3 regions of the Paenibacillus chartarius genome follow, and region 2 is predicted to be linked to each of the others. Evidence: riboswitches for the same ligand, from Rfam matches in the RefSeq annotation. Region 2 holds a riboswitch; each other region holds the start of a gene.
The links. Region 2 has a riboswitch for cyclic di-GMP ahead of ACFFK0_RS29205 (anti-repressor SinI family protein). Riboswitches for the same ligand answer to the same signal wherever they lie in the genome.
Positions count from the first base shown of each region.

Region 1: another riboswitch for cyclic di-GMP. It lies ahead of ACFFK0_RS04055 (C40 family peptidase); the one in region 2 lies ahead of ACFFK0_RS29205 (anti-repressor SinI family protein).
Region 3: another riboswitch for cyclic di-GMP. It lies ahead of ACFFK0_RS10365 (response regulator); the one in region 2 lies ahead of ACFFK0_RS29205 (anti-repressor SinI family protein).

Region 1 covers NZ_JBHLWN010000021.1:51,708-57,158, forward strand. Annotated here, with positions in the region: gene ACFFK0_RS04045 (ABC transporter permease) at 1-358, opposite strand, end outside; gene ACFFK0_RS04050 (ATP-binding protein) at 547-2,205, opposite strand; cyclic di-GMP riboswitch class I at 2,409-2,499, shown strand; gene ACFFK0_RS04055 (C40 family peptidase) at 2,608-3,549, shown strand; gene coaW (type II pantothenate kinase) at 3,732-4,589, shown strand; gene ACFFK0_RS04065 (hypothetical protein) at 4,680-5,408, shown strand.
Region 2 covers NZ_JBHLWN010000121.1:57,529-62,979, reverse strand. Annotated here, with positions in the region: gene glpK (glycerol kinase GlpK) at 1-1,069, opposite strand, end outside; gene ACFFK0_RS29220 (glycerol-3-phosphate responsive antiterminator) at 1,080-1,643, opposite strand; gene ACFFK0_RS29215 (VOC family protein) at 1,958-2,341, shown strand; gene galE (UDP-glucose 4-epimerase GalE) at 3,097-4,110, opposite strand; gene ACFFK0_RS29205 (anti-repressor SinI family protein) at 4,125-4,307, opposite strand; cyclic di-GMP riboswitch class II at 4,367-4,450, opposite strand; gene ACFFK0_RS29200 (helix-turn-helix domain-containing protein) at 4,644-4,982, opposite strand; gene ACFFK0_RS29195 (helix-turn-helix domain-containing protein) at 5,244-5,451, opposite strand, start outside.
Region 3 covers NZ_JBHLWN010000039.1:2,682-8,132, forward strand. Annotated here, with positions in the region: gene ACFFK0_RS10350 (response regulator) at 20-382, shown strand; gene ACFFK0_RS10355 (S-layer homology domain-containing protein) at 1,049-1,345, shown strand; gene ACFFK0_RS10360 (S-layer homology domain-containing protein) at 1,368-1,625, shown strand; cyclic di-GMP riboswitch class I at 2,130-2,215, shown strand; gene ACFFK0_RS10365 (response regulator) at 2,302-3,018, shown strand; gene ACFFK0_RS10370 (hypothetical protein) at 3,238-3,804, shown strand; gene ACFFK0_RS10375 (helix-turn-helix domain-containing protein) at 4,038-4,367, shown strand; gene ACFFK0_RS10380 (RNA polymerase sigma factor) at 4,920-5,339, shown strand.

The DNA of each region.
Region 1 (5,451 bases), on a different contig from region 2:
TCGGCAGCGATTTGTAAAGCGCCTGATAGGCGATTTGGCCCCACTCTCTGCCCATCAGCTGGTAAAATAACGGCGTCGGCCGCATCAGCTCCAGCGAGATTTGGCCGGTGCGCACGCTCTGCTCGAGCCCGAGCCCGTTCGTAAGGAACAGCACGATATGCAGCACCGATTGGTTGAAGGCGATGTAAGCGACCATCCCCCCGGTGCCGTAGACCCCCAGCACATTCGCGGTGCCGCCGGACGCTCCGATGCCGGCCCAAATCGAGGCGTAGACGAAGCCGAACACGGCGGAGCCGATATTTTGAATCCAGTTGGCCATCCGATATTGATGATTGCGCTTGAACGACTTGCGAACCAAAACGGTGAACAGCAGTCAAACCCCTCCCCGCGGATGGAAAATAGCCCCAACTTCAAAAAAGAGAGCGTTTTCTATCATACTAGAAGGGGTATGCCGCTGCAAGTTATTTTTGAGTAAAGGTTCGTAATCCTCAGGCGGTTCGTCCGCCGAAGGGAGACTCGGCTCCCGGACTGCCGGATGGATATCGTTCACACTGCAAATTCGGCGGCATCGTCCAAGCGGGAATGCCTGGGCAGCCGGATCGTGAACGTGCTCCCTTTCCCCGGCTCCGAGTCGAGCACGATGGTGCCGTTATGCGCTTCCACGATGCTTTTGACGATCGCAAGTCCTAGCCCGGCTCCACCGCTCTGCCTGCTGTCGCTGTTGTCGATGCGGTAAAACTTGGAGAACAGCTGCGGCTTCGCCGCATCCGGGATGCCGAGGCCATAGTCGCGCACCGAAAGGGCGACGGTGTCCCCGGCCGCAGCCAAACGGATGTCGACGCGGTCGGCATCGGGCGAATATTTGATAGCGTTGGAGATCAATTGGTTAACCGCCTGCCGCAGCCGACCGGAATCCGCCAGTACGAAGCACCTGTCTCCTTCTACGCTTAACTGCACGGCATGCTTCTGTTTCCCTCGCCACTGCCGGGCGACCTCCTTCAGCAGCACGGCCGCATCGATCCTCTCCTTGCGATAGGCGAGCTTTCCCTGCTCCATGTGCTGAATGTCGAGGAAATCTTCGATCAGCCGGCCGAGCCGAAGCGCTTCCCGATGCACCGTCCCCAAATAATGGTTCGTCTTCTCCGGAGTCAGCTCGCGCGTCAGCAAAATCTCCACAAACCCTTGAATGGAAGCCAACGGAGTTCGCATCTCATGGGAAACGGTCGAAATCAGCTCATTTTTCAGCACATTCACACGCTCCTCGCTGCTGCGGTCACGGAACACGAACAACGTCTCGCGCCGGTTGCCCTGCCTCGTCACATTCGTAATGGGAATGCCGTGCACCTCGATATGCAGCGTGGCTTCCGGCCGATGCAGCTCGTACTTTTCCTGAAAACCCGGTGCGTGGCCGCGGGCATATGCCGTCATTCGTTCCAGAAAATACGGATCCGCCTCCAGCCCCCACTCCAAGCTGCGGTAGCTTTCCGCCAACGTCCGCCCGGTCAGGTCTCCGCAATGGAAAAAGCTCAAAAACCGCTCATTCGCAAACAAAATCACACCGTCCTGGTCGCAGAGCAGGATACCGTCCAATTGGGCTTCCAGCACCCGGTCGATGAGCCGGCGGTGCTCGTCGATCCGTTGTTCGGCAAGACGCTGCTCCGTAACGTCCCGAACCGATGTGAGTACCGCCTCTGTACCGTCGTAATCGATCATCGTCGAAGTAACTTCCACATAGACCGTGCCTCCGTTCTTCGATACAAGCCGGGTTTCGTCGATTTCTGTCGGAAGTCCGCTCTCCTTCAACCGCAGGATTCGATCCAACATTCGCTGGACGTCCCCAGGGTGAATGTAATCATAGATCATGCGTCCCTTTAGCGCAGCCGCCGAATCCTCGCCGACAATCGCCGCAGCAGCGGCATTGGCATACAGCATCCGAAACGCCTGATGCACGACGACCGGTTCCGGAAGAAATTCGACAACACGGCGGTAGCGTACTTCCCTGGAGTGCCGCTCGCGCTCCATCAGTCTCATGAATATATAGAAGATCAGCCCGGTCAATACGGCGACAATGGCTCCGCCCCACAGCAAAGCGCCAAGCGCGGACGGCTTCGGGCTGCAAACATACAAAACGGACAGCAGCCCGTACACGACCAGCAACTGGACTCCGAGACAAGCGCCGGCGATTCCCAAGGATGAACGTTTCATAGGTTCACGTACCTTTCGGATCTTGGATGTCATCGCTTTAATGGTACGGTTTAGTTGTTTAGAAAGTATTAGTACGGCTGGGTAATTTGACCTATAAATATCCTGTTCACCATAATTCGACAAATAGGGCATTTAGGCTCATATCCAAGAAATACTATTCGTCATATAATGACATCAACAGCCGCATAAAACCTGCTTCTACATCCCGATAATGGCAAACCTGACGAAAGTTGGGGACGCAAAGCTACAGGGGCTTCGCCGCACGATCATGCGGTATGCCAGCCAGCCGCCGAACGATTTGGAGGGACGGATCGAGGCAATCACGCGTATGGCGCAGGGTTGCCTTCATTCATGGAGAAGCGGCTACGTGCCGGTTGCCATACCCGAGGGAGGCTAACCATCATGAGAAGAAAGTCCGCATTCATCGCCGCACTTGTACTCGTCATCCTCACCGCTATGCTGCTTCCGGTTTCCGCCGCATCCGCCGCATCAACCGTTTCGACGAAGCTGAAGGCTAAATCCAGCGTTTCGTTCCGCGACAAACCTTCAACCTCCAGCACCGTTATGCGCTATCTCAAGATCGGTGAAATCGTCACTGCACTGGACATGCCGACACCGAGCTGGTATCAAGTGAAAGATGCCTCCGGCGTCATCGGCTACGTAAGCTCCGGAGCTTCGTACACGACGGTTTATTCCAATGCCAAAACATTGGCCTCCACGGCATTCCGCAGCCAGCCTTCGGCGGCCTCGACGGTCATTCGAACGCTTGCAGCCGGAACGGAGCTCGATATCAGGGAGAAAATCAATGCCGATTGGTACCGTGCCGAAGATGTGAACGGCGCTTCCGGATACGTGACAACGTCCGCAGCCGTCATCGACGCCAATTTCGAAGTGACCGGCGTTGTGCTGCCGCTGCCAGAAAGGATCGAAGCGATTATTGCCGCCGGCCAGCAGTACATGGGCACTCCTTATGAGTTCGGCTCGACTCGCTGGAACACCTCGACGTTCGACTGCTCCGACTTCACGATGACGGCGTTCTGGGACGGCGCTCGTACCGTACTGCCGTCGGATTCCGACTCGCAGGGCGACAAAATCCGTTCGATGGGCAACGACGTCTGGTCCTGGAACGAGCTGAAGCGCGGCGATCTGATGTTCTTCATGTCCTCCCGCTCCAACTACAGCGGTGTGGACAAGACGACCGAGCCGATCACGCACGTAGGCATCTACCTCGGCAACGGTCAAATTCTGCACACGTATTCCATTGCCTCCGGCGGCGTCCGCATCGATACGATCGCAGGCTCGCAGTGGGAGAAGCGCTTCCTGTTCGGCGGTTCGGCATACTAAACAATACATAATATCGGAATGGCCCTTGCAAGGCCTCGTCTTGCAGGGGCCTCTTTTGTTTTGGCAATCCGGCGAATTCGTTGTATGATAACGTGTGACAGCAGCGGACGGCCAGAGGGGGAATTTGGCGTGATAAACAAAAACAAAATCAAAGCAGCAGCGTCGGTTTCGGGTGAACGGGTATGACATTGCGAATCGGGATTGACGCCGGGGGTACCTTAACCAAGATTGCAATCATGAATGATCATCTCGCACCTGCGGAAGCATTGAAGTTTCTCAAGTTTCCTTCATCTGAAATTGAACGAACGGTGGCCTGGCTGGCCGCTGAAGCGAACGGTGCGGTGCTTGCCTTCACCGGAGGCAAGGCCGGCATGCTCCGCGCTTTGGCTGAGCGGGAAGCGGTAGCCACCGCTTCTGGCGTCGATGTGCTCGCCGTTCCGGAGTTCGAGGCGACCTGTACCGGCGCGCGCTGGCTGCTCCAGCGTCAAGGCCGGAGCATGGAACGGTTCTTGCTGACGAATGTAGGAACCGGCACTTCGATCCATTATGTTACGCAAGATGGCCATGAACGGGTCGGCGGCACCGGCGTCGGCGGCGGCACCATCATCGGGCTGTCGGCCTTGCTCGGGTGGAGGGACGGCAGCTACGAAGATTTGGTCACCGCTGCTTTGGATGGAGACAGGTCCCGCGTCGACTTGAAGGTTTCCCACATCTATGCAGGTGTAACGCCCCCCATTCCCGGCGATTTGACGGCAAGCAACTTCGGCAATGTGCGCAGGCAGTCCGAGCCGGTAGGTATCGAGGACGCGCTGGCGTCCGTCGTCGGGCTTGTCGGCGAGACGGTAACGACGGTAAGCGTGCACGCCGCCCGCGAACGAGGTACGGCGGACATCATTTATATCGGCTCCACGTTTCTCGGCAATAAGCTGCTCGCGGACATCGTTTACCGGTACACCCGGCTTCGCGGCGGCGAGCCCTACGTGCTGCCGGACGGCGAATACAGCGGGGCGGTTGGCGCACTGCTTGCTCTGCAAGGGTAAATTTTCCACATGAACTTTACAACAAAATCGGCCTCCGCACCGTCAGAAGAGTAAAACACCTCTTCAACACGGCAAAGGAGGCCGATTATTTTGGCCGCATTGCAGCGCTATATCCGTCATACTCGTACATTCGGAACCTTGATAGCCGTCTTATGCGGCTTGCTGCTGGCAGCTTCCGCAGCTTTACCTGTCTTTCCGAAGCAGCATGATACGCTTGGCTCGCAGCAGCTGGAGCAAAGCCTTCGCGGGCAGGGGCTTGCGCTCACGCCGATCGGCGATACGGCTTATGCCGCCGGCGCAGCCGCTTCAAGCCTGCACGGAATCGACATCGGTCCGCTTGCGGGCGTTTGGCCGCAGCGGTATCGGATCGGCACCGCGGAAGCGTCCGCCGGGAACGCGCCTCCGCGAACGGAGACGGACAGCATCCCGGCACCGGGGCCCGCGACGGAGGCGGAGTCACGGCCGGTGTCGGGGCCAAGCCCGGAGGCGGGGTCTGCAGCGCAGAAGCCGGAGTCCGCAGCGAAGGAGAAGCCTATGCCGGCGGAAGGGTCTGCAGCGCGGGAGTCGGGGGCCGAGCCGGCGCCAGCGGACGTACCCGCCGACGAGACGATCGCCGTTTATGTTTTCAAATCCGCAGCAGAGCGAGTCATCGCTGAGGATGAGCTGCAGCTTGCCTATCGCAGTCCGGGTCCCCCGCTCAATCCCGTCATTTTCCGCCGCGGCAATGTTTTGCTGCTCTACTGGCCCTCGCTGATCATCAACCAGTCCGGCACTACGTATGGAGACGCACTGCAGAGGGCGTTAAACTCGCTCTCTTGACTTTTTTGGCAAGCTTCAGCAGCCGGTCGTTATTTGGCTCTTC
Region 2 (5,451 bases):
CGAGCCCGACAAAGGCCGGCACAACGTAGACGCCGTCCGTCGTCTCGACCTGCGCGGCCAGCTGCTCGCTCTCGGCGGCATCATCGATCATGCGCAGCCCGTCGCGCAGCCACTGGATCGCCGAACCCGCTACGAACACGCTGCCTTCCAGCGCGTACTCGACCTCTCCGCCGAGCCCCCAGGCGATCGTCGTGAGCAGGCCATGCTTAGAGCGAATCGCTTCCGTACCGGTGTTCATGAGCATGAAGCAGCCGGTGCCGTACGTGTTCTTCGCCATTCCCTTCTCATAACACGCTTGGCCGAACAGCGCCGCCTGCTGGTCGCCCGCTGCGCCCGCAATCGGAATGCCGGCGGTAAGACCCGCTTGCTCCAGCTCCGAACACGTCACACCGTACACTCCCGACGACGGCCGTACCTCAGGCAGCATCGCCCGCGGAACGTTAAGCGCTGTCAACAGCTCGTCATCCCAATCCAGCGAATGGATGTTGTACATCAGCGTCCGCGAGGCGTTCGAATAATCCGTCACATGCGCGCTCCCGCCCGTCAGCTTCCAAATCAGCCACGTATCGATCGTACCGAACAGCAGGTCCCCCCGCTCCGCCTTCGCCCGGGCCCCGTCCACATGGTCGAGAATCCATTTGACCTTCGTGCCGGAGAAATACGGATCGATCAATAGCCCGGTCCGCTCGCGGAACGACGCATCCAGTCCTTCTGCCTTCAGCTCTGCGCAAATATCGGACGTCTGCCTGGACTGCCACACCACGGCGTTGTAAATCGGCTTGCCCGTATGCCGGTCCCATACGACCGCCGTCTCCCGCTGATTCGTAATACCGATCGCGGCGATCTGCTCCGGTGTGATGGCGGCTTTCGCAAGTGCGGCTTTGGTGACATCTGCGATGGAGGCCCAAATCTCCTCTGCGTCATGCTCCACCCAGCCGGGCTGCGGGAACAGCTGGCGGAATTCCTGCTGCGCCGAGCTGACGATCCGGCTGACGCCGTCGAACACAATAGCTCGTGATGATGTAGTGCCCTGGTCCAGTGCGAGGATATAGGTCGGTTTGTCGGTCATGGGTGATCATTCATCCTTTCTTGGTAAAATGCCGCCACAGCTCGGACTGCGACGTCGTCACCGCGGAAGCGCCGGCTTCGAGCGCCCGCTCCACGTCCTCTACGGTGCGAATCAAGCCTCCCGCGAAGACGGGAATTTGCGTCCGGGCGTGAACCTCGGCAATCATATGCGGAATGACGCCCGGCATCAGCTCAATGTAATCGGGCTGTGTCCTTTCTATCAGCGCATAGCTCTTCTCGACCGCGTTCGTGTCCAGCAGAAAAAGACGCTGAATCGCCAGCAGGCCGTTTTTCTTCGTCGTCGCGATGACGCCGGAACGGGTCGAGATCAGCCCTGCGGGGCGAATATGCTGGCACAAATACTCGGCTGCGTATTCGTCGTTCTTCAGTCCCTCGATCAAGTCGGCGTGCAGGATCAGCTGTTTGCGGTGCGCTTTCACCATATCGGCGACAGGCTTGACTTGGCCTAGGTGAATGTCGAGAACAATGATGTATTCGTAATCCAGCAACATCAGCTTCTCCAAATCTTTCATCCGCCGTACTGCCGGCAAAATAAGCTGGTTATGAAAGGCCATCGCGGCACCGTCTCCTTCGGGTATGGACATTTTCCCTATCATACAACGTGCCTTGGCCCTGCTTCCAGTAACCGTATTCAACAATAGGGACCGTTAGCGACTGATAATGTTAATTTTCCGCGCGTACCGATTACTAGAATACAACAGAAACAGGTGTGATGGTTTAACAAAAATTGCGGTATATATGCATGCAAATTGTTGTTTCTTCTTCTGTAATCACATTGGTGGGAAATTATTCCTAATGGCCGGCCCCTATGTTACACTGATACCAGTTAGAGGGGTGCTAATATCCGAATGTGAGGTGCTGTCTACATATGTCTCCATTGCAATTGACCCAGCTTGGCCAAGTTTCCGTACCTGTCAAAGATTTGTCCCGCGCTGTCGCCTTCTATCGCGATACGCTGGAGCTGCCGCTCCTGTTCCAAACCGGCAATATGGCGTTCTTTCAATTGGGTGCGGTGCGCCTGCTTCTGTCCTTTGCCGAAAACGCGGAGTTCGATCACCCGAGCTCTGTGCTCTATTACAGCGTCCCGGACATTCACACTGCCTACGAGCTGCTGCGCAGCCGTAACGTCCCGCTGCTGGGGGAGCCGCATGCGATCGGCAGACTGGGCGACCGGGAAACCTGGATGGCGTTCTTCCGCGACTCGGAAAACAACGTCATGGCGATCATGAGCGAGGTGCCGGTGAGCGATTGACCGCTTCCGGTTCACTGATGTTCGGCGCTTGAAGTATCGGCTGATGCGAGCGAGCGCCCCTACGTTCCCAAGCCTCAGCATGATAGCGCCGAAGAGGCGCTTTGGTGAATCCACGTTCCGTTAGCAAGCTTGACGAAGCTCCGCAGCCTGCGGCCGAATTCAGAATGCAAATTGCCGTACGACGGTGGGAAGCGGGCCGGACTCGGAAATTCTTCCAAGCAAAACATTCCGTCCTCGCCATGCGCAATGATGCCAGCCGCAGTTGTAGATCTCGAGCACTATATCAGCCTGTAACCATTCACTGTCGAATCGTGCGGGTTGATATGGCTTTCCAATTGCCGTACGGGTCCCGTGGAGAATGGAAAAGACAAGCATGGGGATGCACACATTGGCTGAAGTTTAACGGTTTGTGACGGTCCTATTTTATAGTCCATGCCACTTTCCTGCAATATAGCGGATTTTGAAGGCGCTATAGAGCGACAATTGTTGTCATTTTCCATGAATTGCTTCATCTCTCAAAAATAACGCCCTCGTAGCCCTTTAAACTTGTCGTTCGCCCAGTCGAGGGCACAATAACGGTTTCAAAATCCTCTATGGTTTACATATCCCTTGTCTTGACTTCCCTCACTGGCCAAGCTTCTCGACATTGCGGACCTCCACTTATAACTATCGGAGTAGCGGAAGATGAGCGACGGCGAATGAAAACAAAATAGGTGTATAACCCGAAGCCCAAACTCCGGTTATACACCTTCATGTTATTCCTCATATCCCCGCGGGTTCGACGACTGCCAGCGCCATGCATCCCGGCACATCTCCTCCAGCGTTTTCTCCGCGGCCCAGCCCAGCTTCTCCCGTGCCTTCCCCGTCGCCGCGTAGCAGACGGCCACATCGCCGGGACGGCGCGCCTCGATCGAATAAGGGATCGGCCGCCCGGACGCTTGCTCGAACGCCTCGACCATCTGCAGCACGCTGTAGCCTTGACCCGTCCCCAAATTGAAGGCGTCGATGCCGGATTCGGCCAACACCAGCTCCAGCGCCTTCAGGTGCCCGCGCGCCAAATCGACGACATGAATATAGTCGCGAACACCGGTGCCGTCAACCGTCGGATAATCGTTCCCGAATATACGCAGCTTTTCCAGCTTACCGATCGCTACTTGACTTATATATGGCAGCAAATTGTTCGGGATCCCGCTCGGATCTTCTCCGATCCGGCCCGATTCGTGCGCCCCGACCGGATTGAAATAGCGAAGCAGCGAAATCGCCCAGCGCCGGTCGGACCGGTACACATCGCGCAAAATTTGCTCGATCATGAGCTTCGTCTGCCCGTACGGGTTCGTCGCATCCAGCGGAAAATCTTCGTGAATCGGAACTTGCTCCGGCATGCCGTAGACCGTTGCCGACGAGCTGAACACCAGCCGCCGCACATCGAACTGCTGCATGACGTCACAAAGAATCAGCGTGCCGGTAATATTGTTGTGATAATATTGCAGCGGCATGGAAACCGATTCCCCGACGGCCTTTAACCCTGCAAAATGAATGACCGCATCAATCGCGTGCTCGCGAAATACGCTCTCCAGTCCTTGCCGATCGAGAAGATCCAGAGGGTAGAACGGAATCTTCTTCCCCGTCAGCTCGCTCACCCGGCGAACGGCCTCTTCCTTGCTGTTTATCAAATTGTCGATCACGACGATATCGTAACCGCTGTTCAGAAGCTCTACGCAAGTATGACTGCCGATATAGCCCGCGCCGCCCGTTACAAGAATCGGCATAAGTACACTCCTAGTTAAGCCATTACGTGGCCATTGATATCATTCTCGGAAGTTGCAACGACCTTAGTCAAAGTCGCCTTGAAATAAGCTCGGACTTCACTTACCGTCAGCCCCATACGCCGTGCTTCCCGGATCAATTCGATCCAATCCGCATCCAACACACCAGTTTCAGCATTCGATTTCAACATCGCGGACATCCTTTGACCTCCCATGTGAAGTTCTTCGGCATCAGAAAACAACCTATTAAACCGTCATTAATAAGTTGGGTCGGTTGCACCACTTACTCCACATGCCCCAGGTGCCCACATACGGTGCATGTTTCAAAGTATTCCCATGATTCCATCGTCACAGCCGACAGTCGGATATAGTCCAAAATACCTACTTTTTACCGTCGAACCTGCAACCACGTTCTCATTATATAATACTTTTCATCTACTTACACTAAATTTTCCCTAAAGAAAATGCCTAAAAATTCTTTAGATAGGTACTATATCCTAAATAAAACGCATACATATAAGTAGTTAGTAGGATAGTCACTTGCCGCTGCCCTGATTCATTTTCCACTTGTTGAATTCCAGAAACTCGCGAAACTGCTCCTTCGTCACGCCCGAGCTCATCGCTTCTCTCACGAGCTCCTGCCACTGCTGGTCCAATTCCTCCGGCGCCTCGCCCTGTTCTTCCCCATGGAGAATAAGGTCCATCGACACATCCAGAGCCGCAGCGATTTTCTCTATGAATTGAATGGAGGGGTTCTTCTGAATGTCCCGTTCCATGTTGCTCAAGTATGATTTTGCCACATCCGCTTTAGCGGCCAGCTCGGACAGCGACATGCGCTTCTGCTCCCGAAGCTCTCGAATTCGTTTGCCAATCATGGTCATCCTCTTCCCTTAACCAAAATAGAACAGCGAGTCGTCTCGCACTTGAGCAGTAATCTGAAATTCATCCATAAATTGTAAGCAAAAAGACAAATACATTCGCCTCTAAGCGAATCGAAGAGCGCCGTAACGCCCCTTATCCATGTTAGAGTGAATGCATTCGAATTATTTGCTGCAGACCGAAGCTGCTATTCTATTGTCTACTATACCACATCTCAATGGTTCAGGTGTAATCGGCCAAGCGGCGCACCCGCCCGCTCATTCCGAATATTGGCTTGTCCGCCACTTGTTGAATTCGAGGAATTCCCTGAATTGATCTTTGTCAATGCCGCAGGAGACGGCTTCCATGATAAGCTGCCGCCACTCCGGGTCGAGCTCTTGCTCGGCAGGCTCGGCCCCTTCCTGATCGAGAAACCGTTCCATCGGAACCTTCAGAACCGATGCGATCTTCTCAAGAAATTGAATG
Region 3 (5,451 bases), on a different contig from region 2:
ATGGCGGGTGACCTTTCTAATGGCGAAAATCATGGTTGTTGATGATACAGCTTTTATGCGACATATGTTAAAATCGATCCTCACAGAAAACGGGCATGAGGTCGTTGCCGAAGCATCGAACGGTGCAGAAGCTGTAGTGAACTACAAGCATTCGCGTCCTGACTTGGTAACGATGGATATTACCATGCCGGAGATCGATGGTATCGAAGGATTAAGGCAAATCATGGAATTTGACCCGAAAGCTAAGGTAATCATGTGCAGTGCCATGGGGCAGCAGGCGATGGTGTTGGAAGCCATTAAAAACGGAGCAAAGGATTTTATCGTCAAACCCTTTCAAAACGAACGAGTAATTGAGGCCGTGAACAAAGTGCTTAGCTTGTAATGCGTATACAATTCTCTTAATAGGGGATCAAAAAGGAAGAAATGATAGAGGGCGAATTAATTTCGAGATTTATATAGATAGACAATATTTTGCCGTCACAAATGGATTCTTGTTAACCGATATTACAATGTAAGGATCATTGGAACGAGCTACACCGCGTACGATCCATTGAACCCGCCGACGTTCGCGGGTGATATAACCGTGAAGGTACGCGTGAAGGATTGTCGGGGCCGATGTCACGATGGAATATTCGACCGACGTTTCACCACCTTAATACCAAAATTTTGGCATCGTCTGCCGTCACATTCGGCGCGGCGGGCGCTGACGGGTTTGTCGTGAACGTTAATGTCTTGTCTGCTCCTGCTGGCGTTCCCGTACCAGCGTGAGTAGCCATCCCCCTCCAAACAACGTCATAACCAGAACTAAAACCATTCGTTCTGGGTCGCCATTATCACCGGAGGACCCGAGCGCTTGGATTTCTCGTGCAAGCGAATGTCACGGCGACGACGTATACGTTAACCGGTTTGACAAACGGAACAACCTACGGACGGCACGGACCCGAACAAGATTACGACAGGTGTCGTCGTCGAACCGGATGGGACGGTCCGTCATGTCCCAACCAAGATCGTTCTCATCGACGGCAAGTATTACGCGAAAATCAGCAGTTTGACGAACAGTACGTATTCGGTGGTTTGGCATCCGCTTGCATTCAGCGACGCCTCGAATCACTGGGCGAAAGACGCGGATAACGACATGGTATCACGCATGATAATCGACGGCGTCGGCAACGGCCGGTTCGATCCCGATCAGGACGTTACGCGGGCGGAATTTGCGGCGATTATCGTTCGCGCTTTAGGACTCAAGTTGGAGAGCGGACCGAGCGTCTTCCCGGATGTGAAGGAATCGGCCTGGTACAGCAGCGCAGTTCGCACCGCTTATGCGTACTACTTGATTGGCGGATAAGAAGACGGCACGTTTCGGCCGAATGACAAAATCACCCCGCGAACAGGCGATGGTCATTCTCTCCAGAGCGATGACGATTACCAAGCTGAAAGCTAAGCTCCCCGTTCAAGCGGCTGACATTGTCCTTCGAACGTATAGAGATGCACATGAGGCATCCGGATGGGCGGTAAACAGCATTGCCGACTGCTTGCAGGCCGGTATCGTATTAGGAAGAAGCGGTACTGCGCTTGCGCCGAAGGATTTCATCACCAGAGCCGAGGTTGCGGTAATGGTTGAGTGACTGCTTCAAAAGTCTGATCTGATATAGTTCGTGGTTCCTAAACTAGGGTTATCCTGTTCATGTCAGTAAGAGGCATGATCGGGATAACCCTTTATTATGGAAAAAAGGGGTTCTTGCCTTTTGGAGGAATTGAGCGGGATTTATGAGAGAAAGGCGATTGAAACAACGGTTATTTCGAGTACTCGTTGTGGTTACTTCCTTGTTCTGCGTCGCCGAAAGCATCACTTCGAGTAACGACTCCAAGCGTGTTGAAGATGTTGTCATTTTTACATATGAATGTTTGATTGTAAGTTACCTTCAGATTTTAGGGAAAAAGCTCAAGTCCGGTTAGGTATATTATGTAGACATAATTGATTTTACATATCATTGAAGTTGGCCGTGGCTAGTCAGCATTTGACAACACGTTCGGAATGGAGAAGAATATTATGAATACGAGGTTTTGAGAAATTACAACGAAGAGCATGGGGCTACCATGTGAATGACGCATAAATCATTTAATAAATGATAGGAAAACGGCAAACCAGATCGAAAGACTGGGACGCAAAGCCACGGGTCTTCTGCATACGTGCAATGATCGCCGGGTTACCCTTTCCAATATGCTGTCAGAACAAGGCACGTCCACCCGAGGGTACGTGTCTTTTGTTGTTATTCCAGAATGAAAACGGGGTGATGATCGATGGAAGAGCGTGCAAGTTATACCACCATAGAAGCCAAAGAAATCATGAATTGGAAAGAAGGAAAAATACAAGTACTGCTAGTGGATAGTGACCCCGTTTGGCAACAACGGATTGTGTCGCTAATCGATACAGAGCCGGATATGAATATATTTCATATTGCAGCAAACAAGGAATCGGCCGTTCGAGCCAGTGTGCAATTAGATTTAGACGTGATAATTCTTGATCTTGCATTAAATTCATCCCAACAGGAAGGATTCGATACAATTGACGAAGTTATGAAGCTCAAACCGTTACCTATCATTATCTTGTCTTTGCTCGATGAGCCTGAAGTCATAGTGGATGCGATACTATCCGGCGCACTCAATTATATTACCAAGATCAACTACGCAGATGTCATAAATGCAGTCAGGGAAGCCTATCGTGGGCAATCTTCTCTTCATTCCGATGTGGCATCCATTATCCGTAATGAAATTGGGCTTGTTAAGCGAAAAGAACTGCATCGAATGCTGACGACTACTGAAAAAGAAATCTTGCAGTTGATCGGTTGGGGCTATAAACAGCCGATAATCCGAGAGTTGCTAGGCATCACATCTAACACAATGAAGACGCATGTCCGTAACATTATTCGAAAATTCAACGCGCGTTCCATTCATGATGCAGCGGAAAAAGCAAAACGCAGAGGCTTGTACGTTCAGCAAGATCATATCACAAGTTAGCGCTTCGCCCTCGTTTCGAGGCGTTTCGTTCTCGTTCGACATTTTATTGAATGAATGGCGTGACGGAAAGATCACCCTCCATTTTTGCTCGTTTTATAGGTACAATGGTGGAAACAGATGGATATTACTAGGAGGTTCTTACCGGAGGTGAAAGACAAAAAGAGGATCGAAGTTGTGAAAATGGTACCACTTTAACTTCTTCGATTTCGCAGGAAAGGAATGATGACGGTGAAAATGGAGCGTGAAACATGTACAACGATGTCGATTGACCATTCAAGCTGGCGTAAATCGTTGAGAAACAATTCACAACAAGGAGGGACTAGTGATGACGCTACTCTAAAACCTATCCCCTACGAGAAAGTAGAAACTTGGTTGAAGTCCTATAAGGACTGGAAGGCGAGACTCAAGTATCTGCAATCGGAGCTTACTTACATACCAGAATTGACGCGAACACTAAATATGGTTGCGGCTCACAGCAGCGGCAGAAAACAAGAAACGGTATTACGAACAGTCATACAACGCATACAAATCACCGAACATGAAATACCGTTGCTGCTTTCCAGAATTGGCCTAATCGACTATGCTTTCTCGGCTCTCACCCCAGAAGAAAGCTTGTTTATTCGGTTGCGATATATTGATAATCTGGCGCCTTCAGACGCCATGAGCCGCCTGGCCCTCTCCCGCCGAGCGTATTTCTATCTTCGGAAGCGGATATTACGCAAGATCTATATGAAAATCAAAGATCGGGCGATTTTGTTAGATTTCGAGTCGTTTGAAGAAGACTGACCCGTTTCAGAAGATGCGAGAATGCATCTTCCTTTTTTGCGCCCATTTTCCATTTTAGTCTTTTATGACTCAATCTGTCCAACCTCAATAAATACGAAGAATATCACGACAACTAATTCGATGAGGTCAAAGTAATTGTATCACACATCATAGATTCTGTTAATACTGAATCTATCGAGTGTTCATTTGATTTTCCCCGCCTTATATTCTGAAAGAATAAGGTGGTGGAAATATTGAACTCTATTCGAAAATTATTAGGTCAGCGCATTCGCACATTGCGGGAACAAAGTGGATGGACGCAAGAGCAGCTTGCAGAGCGGGCTGACCTTCATCCTAATTATATCGGACAAATTGAACGCGGACTCAAAAATGTTTCACTGGATAATATTCATAAGCTAGCTGTTGGTTTGCGCATAAATTTATCTCAATTATTCAATTTTGATGACCAGGAGCTTCCAGCGGCGTCATCAAGGATCGTCCAAATGCTTCAACAATGTTCCAATGAAGATTTGGATTTCCTCATGCAGCATATCGAACATTTGCTGGATTGGAAACAAAAGTAAATTGTGTATCCATAGACTCACTGGAATTGCATCGTACTTGCACTGAACATTGCACTTACTCTGCTCTTGAGGTGCACAAAGTTAGCACGTGATATGCACATGATTCATGTTATGATGATAACGTGGACAAGCAGTACAGCCGCAACCAATCATGATGGCCAGCATTACCCATCGGCAAGCGCCAGTTCTTCCCCTGCTGAACAAGCGGAAAGAACTACGGCGTTTTTTTATTTTGCCAAAAATTCCGGATACGAAGGTGTTGAACCAAGCATAGGGCAGCGCCAAACATCATAGGTCCGAAACTTTCTCGCACGGTGTTGCCGAGTGAGAAAGCGGGTGATGTTGATGTATCCCTGTGACACATAACAGTAGTCGGCGAATTCATTGGTATAAACGTAACATAATTTTACAATCAGGCCTGGTCGCAATCGAGCGTTGGCACGCTCTGCGGCGAGGTCTTTTTTGTTATGCTTCCTGCTTCCCGGGAAGCGTTGGTTGCCGTTCTCCCCCTCCGTTTTGGTTTGCCAACAAACCAAAAACGGAGGGATATAAATGAAAAGAATGAATTTGCGGGAAATGTATCCTTTTTTCAAGACGGATGTATGGGTTGATGTAGACGAAGTAGTTGCCCACGAGATCCACCGTTTCGATTTGAAAGAAAATGCCTACAAACTGAAAACGTATCGCCACCGGGCCTACTATTCGCTTGACCGCGACGACGGGATTGAGCAGGATGTTTTGTTTCTTTCGATTTCACCGGAGGAATATTACGAGCGTAAACTTTCACGCCAGCAACTTTATGAAGCCATGTGCCAATTGCCGGTGAAATCCGCCAGACGGATTTATGCCCATTATTTCTTAGGCATGAGTAAAGTCGATATTGCTAAAGCCGAACATGTCGATGAGCGTGCCGTTCGTAAATCGATCTCCAGAGGATTGAAGCAGATGGAGCAGCTGCTCAAAATCATGTAATTGTAACGCCGAGGGTCCGATTTTCCCGCCAAAATGAATGGATAAATAGAAGGAACGTTTACAGTCAGCGGCTGGTTGCAACCAGCCGCTCATTTTCCATGGGAGGGGCTAG